2 regions of the Brenneria rubrifaciens genome follow, and region 2 is predicted to be linked to the other one. Evidence: predicted binding sites of a transcription regulator. Region 2 holds the regulator's gene; the other holds the start of a gene.
The links. The regulator CRP, encoded in region 2, controls carbon source genes, mostly activating them, when cyclic AMP is high. The targets are predictions, from matches to a motif close to ATGTGANNNNNNTCACAT.

Region 1 (7,379 bases), 1.8 Mb from region 2:
AAGGGCGACAGGCCGCTTGAATCGTCGCCACAGAAAGAAAAGGGTTAACCCGTCGGGTGCCGTCCAACCGCATCCAGGCATGGGCAAGTTCTTCCAGCGACCCCTCCGCCAGGGTAGAAAAAGCGACGATCCCCCCCGAACGCGTGACCCGATACAACTCAGCCAGCGCACGGGGTAAATCGTCACACCACTGCACCGCCAGATTGCAGTAGCTGATATCCACGCAGCGATCTTCCAGGGGCAGATGCTCAATATCGCCCTGCACGTAACGTTCCGCCACCCGCTGCTCGCTGGCGTGGGCCAACATAGCCGGAGAGAGATCCAGTGCAATTACCCTTTTTCCCTGTTGCTGCCAGTAGCGGCTGAAATAACCGGTTCCGCAGCCGGCATCCAGAAGCTGTTGCCCATCGTGCGGCGGCATCAGGTTAAGCAATCGCTCTCCGCTGGCGCGCTGCAATTCGGCAAACCGATCGTAGCTGGCGGCCGCGCGGCCAAACGACTGCGCAATGGCCTGCTTGTGACGTGCATCAATAAGCATCATGCAGCCCCGCCAGCAGTCGTTCGATATCCTCCGGCTGATGAGCCGCCGTCAGTGTAATGCGCAAACGCGCACCGCCGGGGGGCACCGTGGGAGGACGTATCGCGCTCACCCACAGCCCCTGCTCGCGCAGCGTGTTCATCAAGGACAGCGCTCGTTTATTCTCCCCCACCACCAGCGGTTGGATAGCGCTCAGGGAATCCATCAGTTGAAAAGCCGACGCGGATAAACCGGCGCGGAATTGGGCGATATTGCGTTGCAGTGCATCCCGCCGTTGCTGCTCATCGCGGATACAATGTAATGCGGCACTCAGCGCGCAAGCCTGTGGCGCGGGCATGGCAGTGCTGTAAATGAGATGCCGGGCGAACTGCAAGAAGTATTCCGCCAGCGGTTCATCACACAACACCGCAGCGCCGCTAATGCCGAAAGCCTTACCGAATGTCACAATCAGCAGTTCCGGTTTTACGCCCTGTCGCCAGCCGCTTCCGCGCCCTTCTTCCCCCAACACGCCAATACCGTGGGCATCATCCACCATCAGCAACGCGCCGTGCGCTTTCGATTGCGCGTGTATTTGCGCCAACGGCGCCATATCACCGTCCATGCTGAACACGCCTTCGGTCACCACCAGCGTTTGCCCGTCCACCGGCTTTTCCAGCAGTTTTTGCAGGCTATCCACTTGATTATGCCGGAAGCGCCGCAACGTCGCCGGGGAATGCGCCGCCGCTTCCAGCAGGGAAGCATGGCTGAACTTGTCGGCCAGAATGCGATCGCCCGCCTGCGTCAAGGCCGCGACAACCGCCTGATTAGCCGCGTAACCGGAAATAAACAGCAGCGCGCGCGGGTATCCCAACCAGTCGGCCAACCGGGTTTCCAGTGCGGCATGCGCATCGGTATAGCCCGTCACATGCCCGGAACCGCCGCTGCCGACGCCGTATTGCGCCGCCCCCTGCTGCCAGGCCCGGATGATCTTGGGGTGATGACTTAACCCCAGATAGTCATTACTGGAAAAATTGAGATAACAGCGATCGCCCTGCATCATCCAGCGCCCGCTGCCGCCCTGATTGCTCTGCCGCTGACGATACGCCTCATCCCGCCGCCGCTGCGCCAGCGCCTGTTCAATACGCGTTTGCCAGCTCATCCCGCGTTGCTCCGCATTATCCTGCCCCTGGGTAGCGATAACTGATCGACGTTATACAGCGGCATTATAAAACTGCTCGCTGTCGCTATGGATCAATTGATCCGTCAGCCGCTGCTGCTGCTGGTTATCGCCATATTCGACGTCGGTCTGCTGCGGATTCAGCCCCAGCTTACGAAACAGTGCCAGATCCTTGTCTTCTTTGGGGTTCGGCGTGGTCAGAAGTTTGCAACCGTAGAAAATGGCGTTGGCGCCCGCCATAAAACACATGGCTTGCGTCTGTTCGCTCATCTGCTCGCGTCCGGCGGACAACCGAACATAGGAAGACGGCATCATAATACGGGCGACGGCAATGGTGCGGATAAAATCAAACGGGTCGACATCATCATTATCGGCCAGCGGCGTGCCCTTTACTTTGACCAGCATATTGATGGGAACGCTTTCCGGCGGTGTCGGCAGGTTGGCCAGTTGTACCAGCAATCCGGCCCGGTCGCGCACGGTTTCCCCCAGGCCGACAATCCCGCCGGAACAGACTTTGATCCCCGCCTGGCGAACCTTATCCAACGTATCAAGACGCTCCTGATAGCTACGCGTGGTGACGATACTGCCGTAGAATTCTGGTGAGGTGTCCAGATTATGGTTATAAAAATCCAGCCCGGCGGAGGCCAGACGCTCCGCCTGATGGTTATTCAACGTACCGAGCGTCATGCAGGTTTCCATCCCCAGTTCTTTTACGCCTTGTACCATCTGCTCCAGATAGGGCATGTCGCGCTCATGGGGATTTTTCCAGGCCGCGCCCATGCAAAAACGGGTCGAGCCGGCCGCTTTTGCCTGACGCGCCGACGCCAGCACCTGCTCCACCTGCATTAGTCGTTCGGTTTCAATTCCGGTACGGTAGCGGGAACTTTGCGGACAATATTTACAGTCTTCCGGGCAAGCGCCGGTTTTAATGGATAGCAGGGTACTAACCTGCACCTGACGCGGATCGAAGTGCCGACGATGCACTTGCTGGGCCTCAAACATCAGTTCCAGAAACGGTGTGTTGAAGAGCTTTTGCGCTTGCTCAAGCGTCCAGTTAATACGGTCAGCCATCTCGGCATCTCCAAAATAAAAAACGTTTCGTCAGTTTAAATTAACCCGATATACTGTCAACCAAATGGAACTCAATTTGGTTGACAGCGTACCATGATGACCCCGGAAGACTTAGCCTTTGACCAGCGCCATATCTGGCATCCTTACACGTCAATGACGCAGCCGCTCCCCTGTTATCCGGTGGTATCGGCCAATGGCGCCGAACTGCAACTGAATGACGGACGTAGACTGATCGACGGCATGTCCTCCTGGTGGGCGGCGATCCACGGCTACAATCATCCGGCGATCAATCAGGCGGTGCAGGATCAACTGTCGCAAATGTCACATGTGATGTTCGGGGGCATTACCCATCCCCCGGCCGTCGCGCTGTGCCGCCGGTTGGTGGATATCACCCCGGCCGGACTGGAGTGCGTGTTTCTGGCCGACTCAGGTTCCGTCGCGGTTGAAGTGGCCATGAAGATGGCGGTGCAATACTGGCAGGCGCGTGGCGAAGCGCGCCGGCGTTTACTTACCCTGCGCCGCGGCTATCACGGCGATACCCTGGGCGCGATGTCGGTGTGCGACCCGCAAAACGCCATGCACAGTCTGTATCAAGGCTATCTCCCCCAGCATCTGTTTGTGGACGCGCCGCAATGCGGCTTTGACGCCGATTGGCTGGAGACAGACATTGCGCCACTGCGTACCGCGCTGGACGAACAGTCTCACACGATTGCCGCCGTCATTCTGGAGCCGATCGTTCAGGGCGCAGGCGGTATGCGTTTTTATCATCCGGCTTATCTGCGGCAGGTGCGTGAACTGTGCGACCAGCACGGCGTGTTACTGATCGCGGACGAAATTGCCACCGGATTTGGCCGTACCGGTAAACTGTTCGCCTGTGAACACGCGGCGATCGCCCCGGATATATTGTGTCTGGGGAAAGCGCTGACCGGCGGCTATATGACGTTATCCGCCACGCTGACCACCCGCGCGGTAGCTGAAACCATCAGCAACGGCGCGGCAGGCTGTTTCATGCACGGCCCGACGTTCATGGCCAACCCGCTGGCCTGTGCCGCCGCCAACGCCAGCCTATCGTTGTTGGCGGAAAATCGCTGGCAACCGCAGGTAAAAGCGATTGAACAACAACTGCGCCAAGGTCTTATGCCGCTTACCGGGTCCGGGCAGGTCGCCGACGTTCGGGTGCTGGGCGCGATCGGCGTGGTGGAAACCCGCCGCCCGGTGAATATGGCGCGACTGCAACACTTTTTTGTCGAACGCGGCGTATGGATTCGCCCATTCGGCAAGCTGATTTACCTGATGCCGCCGTTTATCATCCAATCCTCGCAGTTGTATCGGCTCACATCGGCAATTGGCGAAGCGCTTGCGGACGCCAGCCTGTTTAACAATGAGTCCTGAATCACACCATAAGATTGCAACTCAAACATCTTGCTCGGAAAACTTGTGAGCTGTGGCACGCTAATTCCATAAGCGCTATGATGATGACCTCGGTTAATCAGGAATTTCCTATGCGTAATACGTTCACACTATGCTGGCAGTATTTACGCGCTTTCGCATTGATTTACCTCTGTCTGCTGGCAGGCAATGCGATATCCGCGTTACTTCCGTTGACGATTCCCGGCAGCATCATAGGGATGCTGATTCTGTTCTCACTTCTCGCCTCGCAGATCCTGCCCGCCCAGTGGGTGAAACCCGCCTGCCGCCTGTTAATCCGTTATATGGCGCTGCTGTTCGTGCCGATTGGCGTGGGCGTCATGAACTATTATGACTTGCTCAGTCAACAGTTCGGCCCGATTGTCGTCTCCTGTGTGATCAGTACGCTGGTGGTGATGATCACCGTCGGCTTCAGCACACAACTCATGCAACGTAAACAGATCATCGGAAACAATCGTCTGCAAGGTAAGGAAAAAGAATAATGCTGGCCTCTTTATGGTGGTCGTTGCCGCTCACTTTGTGCGTTTTTTTTGCCGCCCGTAAGCTGGCGATATGGACCAAAATACCGTTGCTGAATCCGTTGCTGATTTCAATGGTCATTATTATCCCGCTGCTGCTGCTACTGCATATTCCTTACGATCGCTATTTCAAAGGAAGTGAAGTGCTCAATGACCTACTGCAACCCGCCGTCGTCGCATTGGCTTTTCCTTTATACGAACAGCTTCACCAGATCCGCGCCCGCTGGAAATCGATTATCAGCGCCTGTTTTATCGGCAGCGTGACCGCGATCGTTTCCGGTACGCTGATCGCTCTGTGGATGGGCGCATCGCCTGAGATTGCCGCTTCCGTGTTGCCCAAGTCCGTTACGACACCCATTGCCATGGCGGTGGCCGACGCTATCGGCGGCATTCCGGCTATCAGCGCCGTCTGCGTGATTTTTGTCGGTATTCTGGGCGCTGTGTTAGGGCACAGCCTCTTTGATCGCCTCGGTATCAAAACCAAAGCCGCGCGCGGTTTATCAATGGGAACCGCTTCACATGCTCTGGGCACGGCACGTAGTGTGGAAGTGGATTTTCAGGAAGGAGCATTCAGTTCACTGGCGCTGGTCATTTGTGGAATTATCACCTCGCTGATTGCGCCCTTTATATTTCCCGTCCTGTTACATTTATTTGGGAAATAACGTGAACAAGAAATTTTTTGAAATATATCGCGTATTTAATATTTAATTTTCATTAATTTCACATATGAAGAGATAATAGTCACAATTTATTGCTACTTTGATCGCTGACATGATTTATTGACTGGTAAAAGAGTACGCCGACATGCATCCACGTTTTGAAACCGCCTTTCAACAATTACCCGCCAGCCTGCAATTCCCCCTGGCGACGATCCTGCACCGCCCGGATTTTTCCGCCATGCTGACTGCCGATGAAGTGGAAAGTTTGTGCCGCGCCAGCCGGTTGGATCGTGATACGCTGGCGTTTGCTTTGCTCCCACTAGCCGCCGCCTGCGCCCAGGCGATGATATCCCATTTTCAGGTTGGCGCGATCGCACAAGGCATAAGCGGTAATCTCTATTTCGGCGCTAACATGGAGTTTGCTCACGGTCAGCTTCAGCAAACGGTGCACGCCGAACAAAGCGCCATCGCCCACGCCTGGTTACGTAATGAAAGAGGGTTGAACTCCATTACGGTGAATCACACGCCTTGCGGCCACTGCCGGCAATTCATGAATGAATTGAACTGCGCGGCTTCACTGCGTATCCAACTCCCTGGACGCCAGCCCGCCCTGCTCAGCCACTATTTGCCAGACGCCTTCGGCCCGGGCGATTTACAAATCGAGACATTATTGCTGGATGATGTGAATCACGGCTTTGTGCTGGAGAAGGCGGACGGGCTTACGCTGCACGCACTGGAAGCCGCCAACCTCAGCCACGCGCCATACAGTCATGCCATCAGCGGTATCGCTCTGGAAACGGTGAACGGCCGTCTCTATACTGGTCGTTATGCGGAAAACGCCGCGTTCAATCCCAGCCTGCCGCCTCTGCAAGCTGCGCTGAATCTGATGAACCTCGCCGGCGAAGCGCAAACCGCCATCCGCCGGGCGGTGATTGTCGAATGCCGCAACGCCGCGATTGTCCAGGGGACGATATCGCAAATCATGCTGGCTGAATTTGGGTGCACGGACGTTGCCCTGCATTTCATTGACAAATAATGGCAACAATTTTGTGAAGTGAATCGATTCATTCTATTTTAATGCCCAGATTCAAGTTATCTGTAACTATTTAAATTAACAATTCCTGTACATAATTTCTGGGTAATTTAAGATCCGTTCAGCTTTTGCTAATATCATATCAATTCGTTTCTGTTACCCGAAGAGTAAAAAAAGTCATGGAATTAGAATACGAAAGTAAACGACCTCTCTACATCCCTTACGCTGGTCCAATATTACTTGAATTTCCGTTGCTGAATAAAGGCAGTGCTTTTACTGAAGAAGAGCGCACTGACTTTAATCTGCACGGTTTGCTGCCAGAAGCCGTTGAGACGATTGAAGAACAGGCCGAACGCGCCTGGCGTCAATACCAGGAATTCAAGAACGATATTGAGAAGCATGTCTATTTACGCAATATCCAGGATACTAACGAAACGCTGTTCTATCGCCTGCTGGACGCTCATCTGAGCGAAATGATGCCAATCATCTATACGCCGACCGTGGGCGAAGCCTGTGAGCACTTCTCCGATATTTATCGCCGGGCCCGCGGCCTGTTTATCTCCTACCCGAACCGCGCGCATATCGACGATATGCTCCAAAACGCCACCAAGCAGAATGTAAAAGTCATCGTTGTGACCGACGGAGAACGTATTCTGGGTCTGGGCGATCAGGGCATCGGTGGTATGGGGATTCCTATCGGTAAACTCTCGCTGTATACCGCGTGTGGCGGCATCAGCCCGGCTTACACCCTGCCGGTTGTTCTGGATGTGGGCACCAACAACCCGCAGCGCCTGAACGATCCGCTGTACATGGGCTGGCGTCATCCGCGTATTACCGATGACGAATACTATGCGTTCGTCGACGAATTCATTCAGGCCGTCAAACGCCGCTGGCCGAACGTCCTGTTGCAGTTTGAAGACTTCGCACAGAAAAATGCGACCCCGCTGCTAAACCGCTACCGTGATGAACTCTGTAG
Region 2 (7,379 bases):
ACGGAACAACAGTTGCGTGATTACCTCGGTGGTTTCGGGTTTCAGGGGGATAAAGTCACCGAAGTCACCGAATGTTTCTCCGGGGGCGAAAAAGCCCGTCTGGTTCTGGCCCTGATCGTCTGGCAGCGCCCGAATCTGCTGCTGCTGGATGAACCCACCAACCACCTCGATCTGGATATGCGACAGGCGCTGACCGAAGCGCTGATCGATTTTGAAGGCGCGCTGGTGGTGGTATCGCACGATCGACACTTGCTCCGCTCCACCACCGACGATCTTTATCTGGTGCACGATCGCCAGGTCGAGCATTTCGATGGCGATCTGGAAGATTATCAGCAATGGCTGGTCGGCCTGCAACGTCAGGATAATGCGTCGGATGAGACGTCAAAAGAGAACACCGCCAACAGCGCCCAGGCCAGAAAAGAACAAAAGCGGCGGGAAGCAGAGCTGAGAACGCAAACGCAGCCGCTGCGTAAGCAGATCACCAAACTTGAGCAGCAGATGGAAAAGCTGGGCGACGCGCTGGCCTCGCTCGAAACCCGGCTGGCGGAGAGCGATCTCTATGACATCAGCCGTAAAGCCGAACTCACCGACTGTCTGCAACAACAAACAAAAGTCAAAATCGCGCTGGAAGAAACGGAATCGGCCTGGCTGGACGCGCAGGAACAACTGGAGCGGATGATGCAAGGCGATTGAATGGCATTCAGCCCAGCGATCCAGTCTCTTGTATGCTTCCGCATCATCTTGGCATATACCGATACAACCATTCGGCGAACATCTTTCCTATGATGTTCTCTTCGCCGCCTGCGTCATTCTGGGGGTTGCGTGCTATTTCAGTTCTTCCCCAGCCTTCGCCTGGCGGCAGTGCGATAACTGAATAGCAAGCGGCAAGCTATTTCATCAATGCCAAATCAGCAGCACACACGCTGCGGTCAGCACGCCCATCGAAACATTGAAGATAACCCATGCTTTTTTACTGCGCAGCAGGCGGCCTATCATCGTACCGAATCCCAGCCAAATCACCCCCGACGCCAGATTCACCAGCACGATTCCCACGCTTATCGCCGCCACCGAATGGGAATAGCCGTCCCCTGCCAGACTGAAGCTGGCAACCGCCCCCAAAGCCATCAACCACGCTTTTGGATTCAAGAATTGCAGTAGCCATCCCTGATAAAACCGGATCGGTCTGGACGGCGCGGCATTAGTTTCCAGCGTCTCATAAGCGGCAGTGGCAATTTTCCACGCCAGCCAGAACAGGTAAGCACTGCCGAAAACTTTGAAGATAAAATGCAGCGAGGGATAGAGCAGAATCAGGCTGCCCACGCCAAACGCCACCAGCAGCAAGATACTTTGCATACCCAGCATGATACCGCCCATCAGCCACAAAGAACGCATAAAACCAAAGTTTGCGCCGGACGTGGTCAGCAACATGTTATTTGGTCCGGGCGTAATGGCCGCAACCCAGAGAAAACCTAACATTGAGAGAAATAAACTCAGTTCCATGAAGTGGCGCCTCTCGCCTCGCCCGACTGCGTTGAGTCGATACCGTCTATTGCCATGTGCTTTTTCAGCCTCGATTTTAGCAAATCACCCTTTTCCGCACATCCCAGGCTCAACGCATGAGGGTTTTGACAAATCAAAAAAGAGTGATTAACTGGCAGTATCGAAGCTAGCAGTATGCTATTGATCGCACAAGATCGGATAACAAGATTTCATGACATGATGTATCGCATTTTTCGCCCGCTTTTATCAGTACCCTATTTTGGAAAAAATCGTGATTATTCCCTGGCAACAACTCGATCCTGAAACGCTGAACAATCTCATCGAATCTTTCGTGCTGCGGGAGGGAACCGATTACGGTGAGGAAGAACGCACATTAGCGCAAAAAGTCGCTGACATTCGTCGGCAACTGACGTCCGGTGAAATCGTACTGGTGTGGTCTGAATTACATGAAACCATCAACATTATGCCCCGGGACCAATTTAATGCCGGTGAGCATCACTCGTATTGAACGACTAAATATGCTAAAAGCAGTGCATATCTATTCCCTTTTTTGATGGCGCCCGATTACCGACGGCGATGCTAAGTCGCGCCGCCATCACGGAGTAAAGCCTCACATGTCATATAAGCATCCAATTATAGCCGTTACCGGCTCCAGCGGCGCGGGAACCACCACCACCAGCCAGGCGTTCCATAAAATTTTTCAGCAGTTGAAAATGCGGGCTGCCCAGCTCGAAGGGGATAGCTTCCATCGTTACACCCGCCCGGAAATGGATATGGCCATTCGCAAGGCGCGCGATCTTGGCCGGCACATCAGCTACTTTGGGCCCGAAGCCAATGATTTCAGCCTGCTGGAACAGTCGTTCATTGAATATGGGCAGCATGGGCGAGGGAAAACCCGCAAATACCTTCACACCTATGATGAAGCGATTCCCTACAATCAGGTTCCCGGTACATTCACCCCCTGGGAACCCATGCCGTCACCCACGGATGTGCTGTTTTACGAAGGTCTGCATGGCGGCGTGGTTACCGAGCAACACAATGTGGCTCAACACGTCGATCTGCTGGTCGGCGTGGTGCCTATCGTCAATCTGGAGTGGATTCAAAAATTGATTCGTGATGTCAATGAACGCGGGCATTCACGCGAAGCCGTGATGGATTCAGTCGTTCGCTCGATGGAGGACTACATCACTTACATCACGCCACAATTTTCACGCACCCACTTAAATTTCCAGCGCGTCCCCACCGTGGATACGTCCAACCCGTTCGCAGCGAAATCCATTCCTTCACTGGATGAGAGCTTCGTGGTGATACATTTTCAGGGGCTGGACAATATTGATTACCCTTATCTGCTCGCCATGTTGCAAGGCTCGTTTATTTCTCATATCAACACGCTGGTTGTTCCCGGTGGAAAAATGGGTTTGGCGATGGAGCTGATTATGACGCCGCTGGTACAACGCCTGCTGGAAGGGAAAAAGATCGAATAGCATCACAGCATCACGCCCTATCAGGCGCGTCGTGTCGCTGTGATGGCGACGATGTCAGGAAGGCGCGGTTAGGCTGAATCCCGGACTTCATGACTGTGCGTAACCTGAACAACTTCCCCCAACATCAGCGCCACAGAGCAATACTTTTCAGCAGACAATACCACCGCGCGCTCTACCGCCTGATCGGTCAGCCCTTTCCCCGTCACGATGAAATGCAAATTGATATGAGTAAACAGACGAGGCGCTTGCACTCTCCGTTCCGAAGTCAATTTCACTTCACAATCGGCGACATCGTGACGTCCTTTTTGCAAAATCGACACAACATCGATCGCGCTGCAACCGCCAACCGATATCAGCAGCATTTCCATAGGGCTTGGCGCCTTGTCACCCGCATTGCCGTCCATCATAACCTGATGTCCTGAGGCGGACTCGCCAAGAAACGTTAAGCCTTCAATCCATTTCACCCGTGCATGCATAGCGTCTCCCTAAAAAATTTTTGAAAATTTATATTGTTACTATACAAAAAACGCCATACCCGGCGCTTTCTCATGCTGAAGCGAGACAATACAAGACACTTCCCTCAAGCTGTGTTAAAAACAAAAGTAGCATCTGCCTGTTCCGGGCAAACACAGATACAAGGAAGGTGATGGCGTCGCCAGATAGTAAATTCCAGTATATTCCCTGACGTCATTCTGCCCACACGAAATTTGATTTTTTAGCAGTCGCAGTTAACACGCCGTACAGGGAACTCTGAGCCCTGTGATTTGCGCAGTGAATTACAACAGAGGATAATAGCGAATGGTTCTCGGCAAACCGCAAACAGACCCCACTCTCGAATGGTTCCTTTCTCATTGCCATATCCATAAGTATCCATCGAAGAGCACGCTTATTCACCAGGGTGAAAAAGCAGAAACGCTTTACTACATCGTGAAAGGCTCTGTCGCAGTGCTAATCAAAGATGAAGAAGGCAAAGAAATGATTCTCTCTTATCTCAATCAGGGAGATTTTATCGGCGAGCTTGGCCTGTTTGAGGAAGGACAGGAGCGCAGCGCCTGGGTACGGGCAAAAACGGCTTGTGAAGTCGCTGAAATTTCTTACAAGAAATTCCGGCAACTAATACAGGTCAATCCAGATATTCTCATGCGTCTGTCCGCGCAAATGGCAAGCCGTCTACAGGTAACCTCGGAAAAAGTCGGCAACCTGGCTTTTCTTGATGTCACAGGCCGTATTGCTCAAACGCTGCTAAATCTGGCGAAACAACCTGATGCCATGACCCACCCGGATGGCATGCAAATAAAAATTACCCGCCAGGAAATCGGACAAATTGTTGGCTGTTCACGTGAAACCGTGGGCCGCATTCTTAAAATGCTAGAAGACCAGAACCTGATCTCCGCACATGGCAAAACGATCGTCGTTTACGGCACTCGTTAAGTCTTACCTTACCCTACAAAAAAAGCGTGAAGCCAACCTCACGCTTTTTTAACTGTTTCATGGCAATAGCGCATTAATCTGCGGCGTTAACCACCTGCTCGACGGCTTTAGCGAATTTAGCCATTCCCTGCTCGATATCTTCCGTTTCAATCACCAGGGAGGGCACAAAACGAATCACATTCGGACCGGCTATCAGCACCATAACGCCTTGCTCAGCGGCGGCGGCCAGGAAGTTACGCGCCCGGCCATGCCACTCCGGGGTCAGCTCGGCGCCCAGCAATAGGCCCATGCCGCGAATCTGTTCGAAAATGCCATGCCGCTGGTTAATTTTTTCCAGTTCATTGACAAACCGTTCGTGACGATCCGCCACACCAGACAACACTTCCGGCGTATTAATGGTGTCCAGCGCGGCTTCCGCCACTGCGCAAGCCAGCGGGTTACCGCCATAGGTCGTACCGTGTACGCCAACCGTCATCACCGAGGCAATTTCCTCGGTTGTCAGCATCGCACTGATCGGGAAACCGCCCCCCAACGCTTTCGCCGTGGTCAGAATATCTGGCGTAATACCGTAATGCATATAAGTAAACAGTTTTCCCGTTCTGCCCATTCCACTTTGGACCTCGTCAAACACCAGCAGCGCGTTATGCCGATCGCATAACTCACGCACGCCCTGCAGAAACGCTGGCGTCGCCGGCATAATTCCGCCCTCTCCCTGCACGGGTTCCAGAACCACCGCACAGGTGTGATCATCCATTACCGCTCTAACCGCGTCCAGATCGTTAAAAGGCACATGAACGATATCCGCAGGCTTCGGGCCAAAACCGTCAGCATATTTTGCCTGGCCGCCAACCGAGACGGTGAACAACGTTCTTCCATGGAACGCATTATAAAACGCGATGATTTTAGTCTTGTACGGGCTGTGGCGTTCAATCGCGTAGTGGCGCGCCAGTTTAAACGCCGCTTCGTTGGCCTCCGCCCCGGAGTTGACAAAGAACACCCGATCGGCAAAGGTCGCGTTAATCAGCTTGCTGGCCAGACGCAACGCCGGCTCATTAGTAAAAACATTGCTGGTGTGCCAGAGTTGTTCTCCTTGCTGTTTCAACGCGGCGACCAGAGCGGGATGGCAATGCCCCAGCGCGGTAACGGCAATACCGCCTGAGAAATCAATATATTCTCGCCCTTGCTGATCCCACACCCGGCTTCCCTTACCTTTTACCGGCACAAACTGCGCTGGTGCATAAACCGGCAGAATTACTTTATCGTGAGTTTCCCTTGTTACTGTTTTGTTCTCTGTAGTCATTTGCTGCCCCGCTCTGATATTTCATCGTTCCGTATGAAAATATAGTCAGTAAATATGCATAAAAAATCAATTAAGGGCAATGTTTAATCCCCTTTGCCAAGCAATGACTTTCTATCCGACTAGATTTTAAGAAAATTATCCAAAAGCTGATGTCCTTGCTGGCTAAGTATGCTTTCAGGGTGAAACTGTACCCCCTCCAACGGCAGCGAACGATGCCGGATTCCCATGATTTCATCACGTTCGCCCTTGCACTCACTCCAGGCGGTCACCTCAAAGCAGTCAGGTAAAGCATCCGCTTCAAGCACCAACGAGTGGTAGCGCGTCACCGTCAGCGGCTGGGATAAACCGTAAAAAATTCCCGTACTGTTATGGGTGATGACAGAGGTTTTGCCATGCATGACCTGTCGGGCACGCACAACACGCGCGCCAAATGCCTGTCCCAGCGCCTGATGACCAAGACAGACCCCCAGAACAGGCAATTTATCCGCAAAATGGCGGATCGCCGCCAGTGAAATACCGGCATCATCCGGGGTACAAGGGCCGGGGGAAATCACCAGTCTCTCTGGCGCAAGCCGTTCAATATCCGCCAATTGCAACTCATCGTTACGCTTGACCAGAACCTCTGCGCCCAGCTCACAGAAATACTGATACAGGTTGTAAGTAAAGGAGTCGTAGTTATCGATGATTAGCAACATAATTATATTATCTATTTGATATTTAATGATTAAAATAAAAATGGACCACCATCCTGCGTGCAGGCGCGCATACCTGGTGAGCAATAACTACTCCGTCGCGGTGCCTACAATGACACCAGGCTTTCTTGGGGTAAATTGATTGCGCATATTCCATTAACTTTTACGGAAGGTATCAATCACCAAGTTCTCAACACGCCTCCTTCCCCCCCGACAGCTTATCAAGATTGGAGCCAAGCCGCACAAGGCGGTGAAAGTAGCGCCGCTCATCAGAAACAAAAGCCCCGCCATCAAGTCCGCAGCATGACCAACCATCCAGCCCTTGCTCTTCTGACTCCCCTGGCGAAAAAAGCGCGCGTCTCCCGGACAGGAGAAATGATCCGCGGGTCAGTTTGTGCATTCTAACCAGATTTCGCAACGCCTTCCTGGGTGATGAGAACGTCGGTCAATGTCCTGTCAGCAGCGAAAAAAATGAAAAGCTATGTTTAACGCGCTTACAAAGACCCCCCGTCATTATCACGGTACAAACCAAGCCTGTAATGTATGCGTCGTCTGCCAAAGTCACTAATACAAGAGATTGGATGCCGAGAAGCGGTATCGATGGCGTGGCGAAAGCCGGGAGGCTATTTCGTACAGCCCACTTCTCATAGTTGTAACGCTATTATCAGCTTAAACGGTACGTTGCCGGAATGGGGCCAGGTGCCCGGCTCATGAGAGGAAAATCACGGTTCTCAACTTTAGCCGCCATCATCAGCAAAGGGCGACCTCCCCAATGGATAACCCCCGGATGCACCTTCATCAATTGCTTTCGGAGTTGGCGACTGATAACACAGGATGCCGGCATGAAGACGACTCGTTCGCCAGCCCTATTTCTTACCTTTTCATCTGTATTACCCATTGAATACCATCCATTTGCAGTAGCAAAAGGGAAATAATACAAAATTATTCTCTTCTAATTTGTTTTAATAAAAT

Region 1: the regulator CRP is predicted to act here: its motif matches at 5,441-5,458, upstream of cdd (cytidine deaminase).

What each region holds. Positions count from the first base shown of each region.
Region 1 is NZ_CP034035.1:2,332,819-2,340,197, forward strand. It holds gene bioC (malonyl-ACP O-methyltransferase BioC) at 1-538, opposite strand, end outside; gene bioF (8-amino-7-oxononanoate synthase) at 528-1,676, opposite strand; gene bioB (biotin synthase BioB) at 1,728-2,765, opposite strand; gene bioA (adenosylmethionine--8-amino-7-oxononanoate transaminase) at 2,862-4,157, shown strand; gene EH207_RS10825 (CidA/LrgA family protein) at 4,268-4,675, shown strand; gene EH207_RS10830 (CidB/LrgB family autolysis modulator) at 4,675-5,373, shown strand; gene cdd (cytidine deaminase) at 5,516-6,406, shown strand; gene EH207_RS10840 (NAD-dependent malic enzyme) at 6,583-7,379, shown strand, end outside.
Region 2 is NZ_CP034035.1:123,784-131,162, reverse strand. It holds gene EH207_RS00545 (ABC transporter ATP-binding protein) at 1-693, shown strand, start outside; gene EH207_RS00540 (LysE family translocator) at 898-1,500, opposite strand; gene EH207_RS00535 (YheU family protein) at 1,772-2,008, shown strand; gene EH207_RS00530 (phosphoribulokinase) at 2,115-2,984, shown strand; gene EH207_RS00525 (OsmC family protein) at 3,053-3,460, opposite strand; gene crp (cAMP-activated global transcriptional regulator CRP) at 3,783-4,415, shown strand; gene argD (bifunctional acetylornithine/succinyldiaminopimelate transaminase) at 4,489-5,715, opposite strand; gene EH207_RS00510 (aminodeoxychorismate synthase component II) at 5,835-6,410, opposite strand.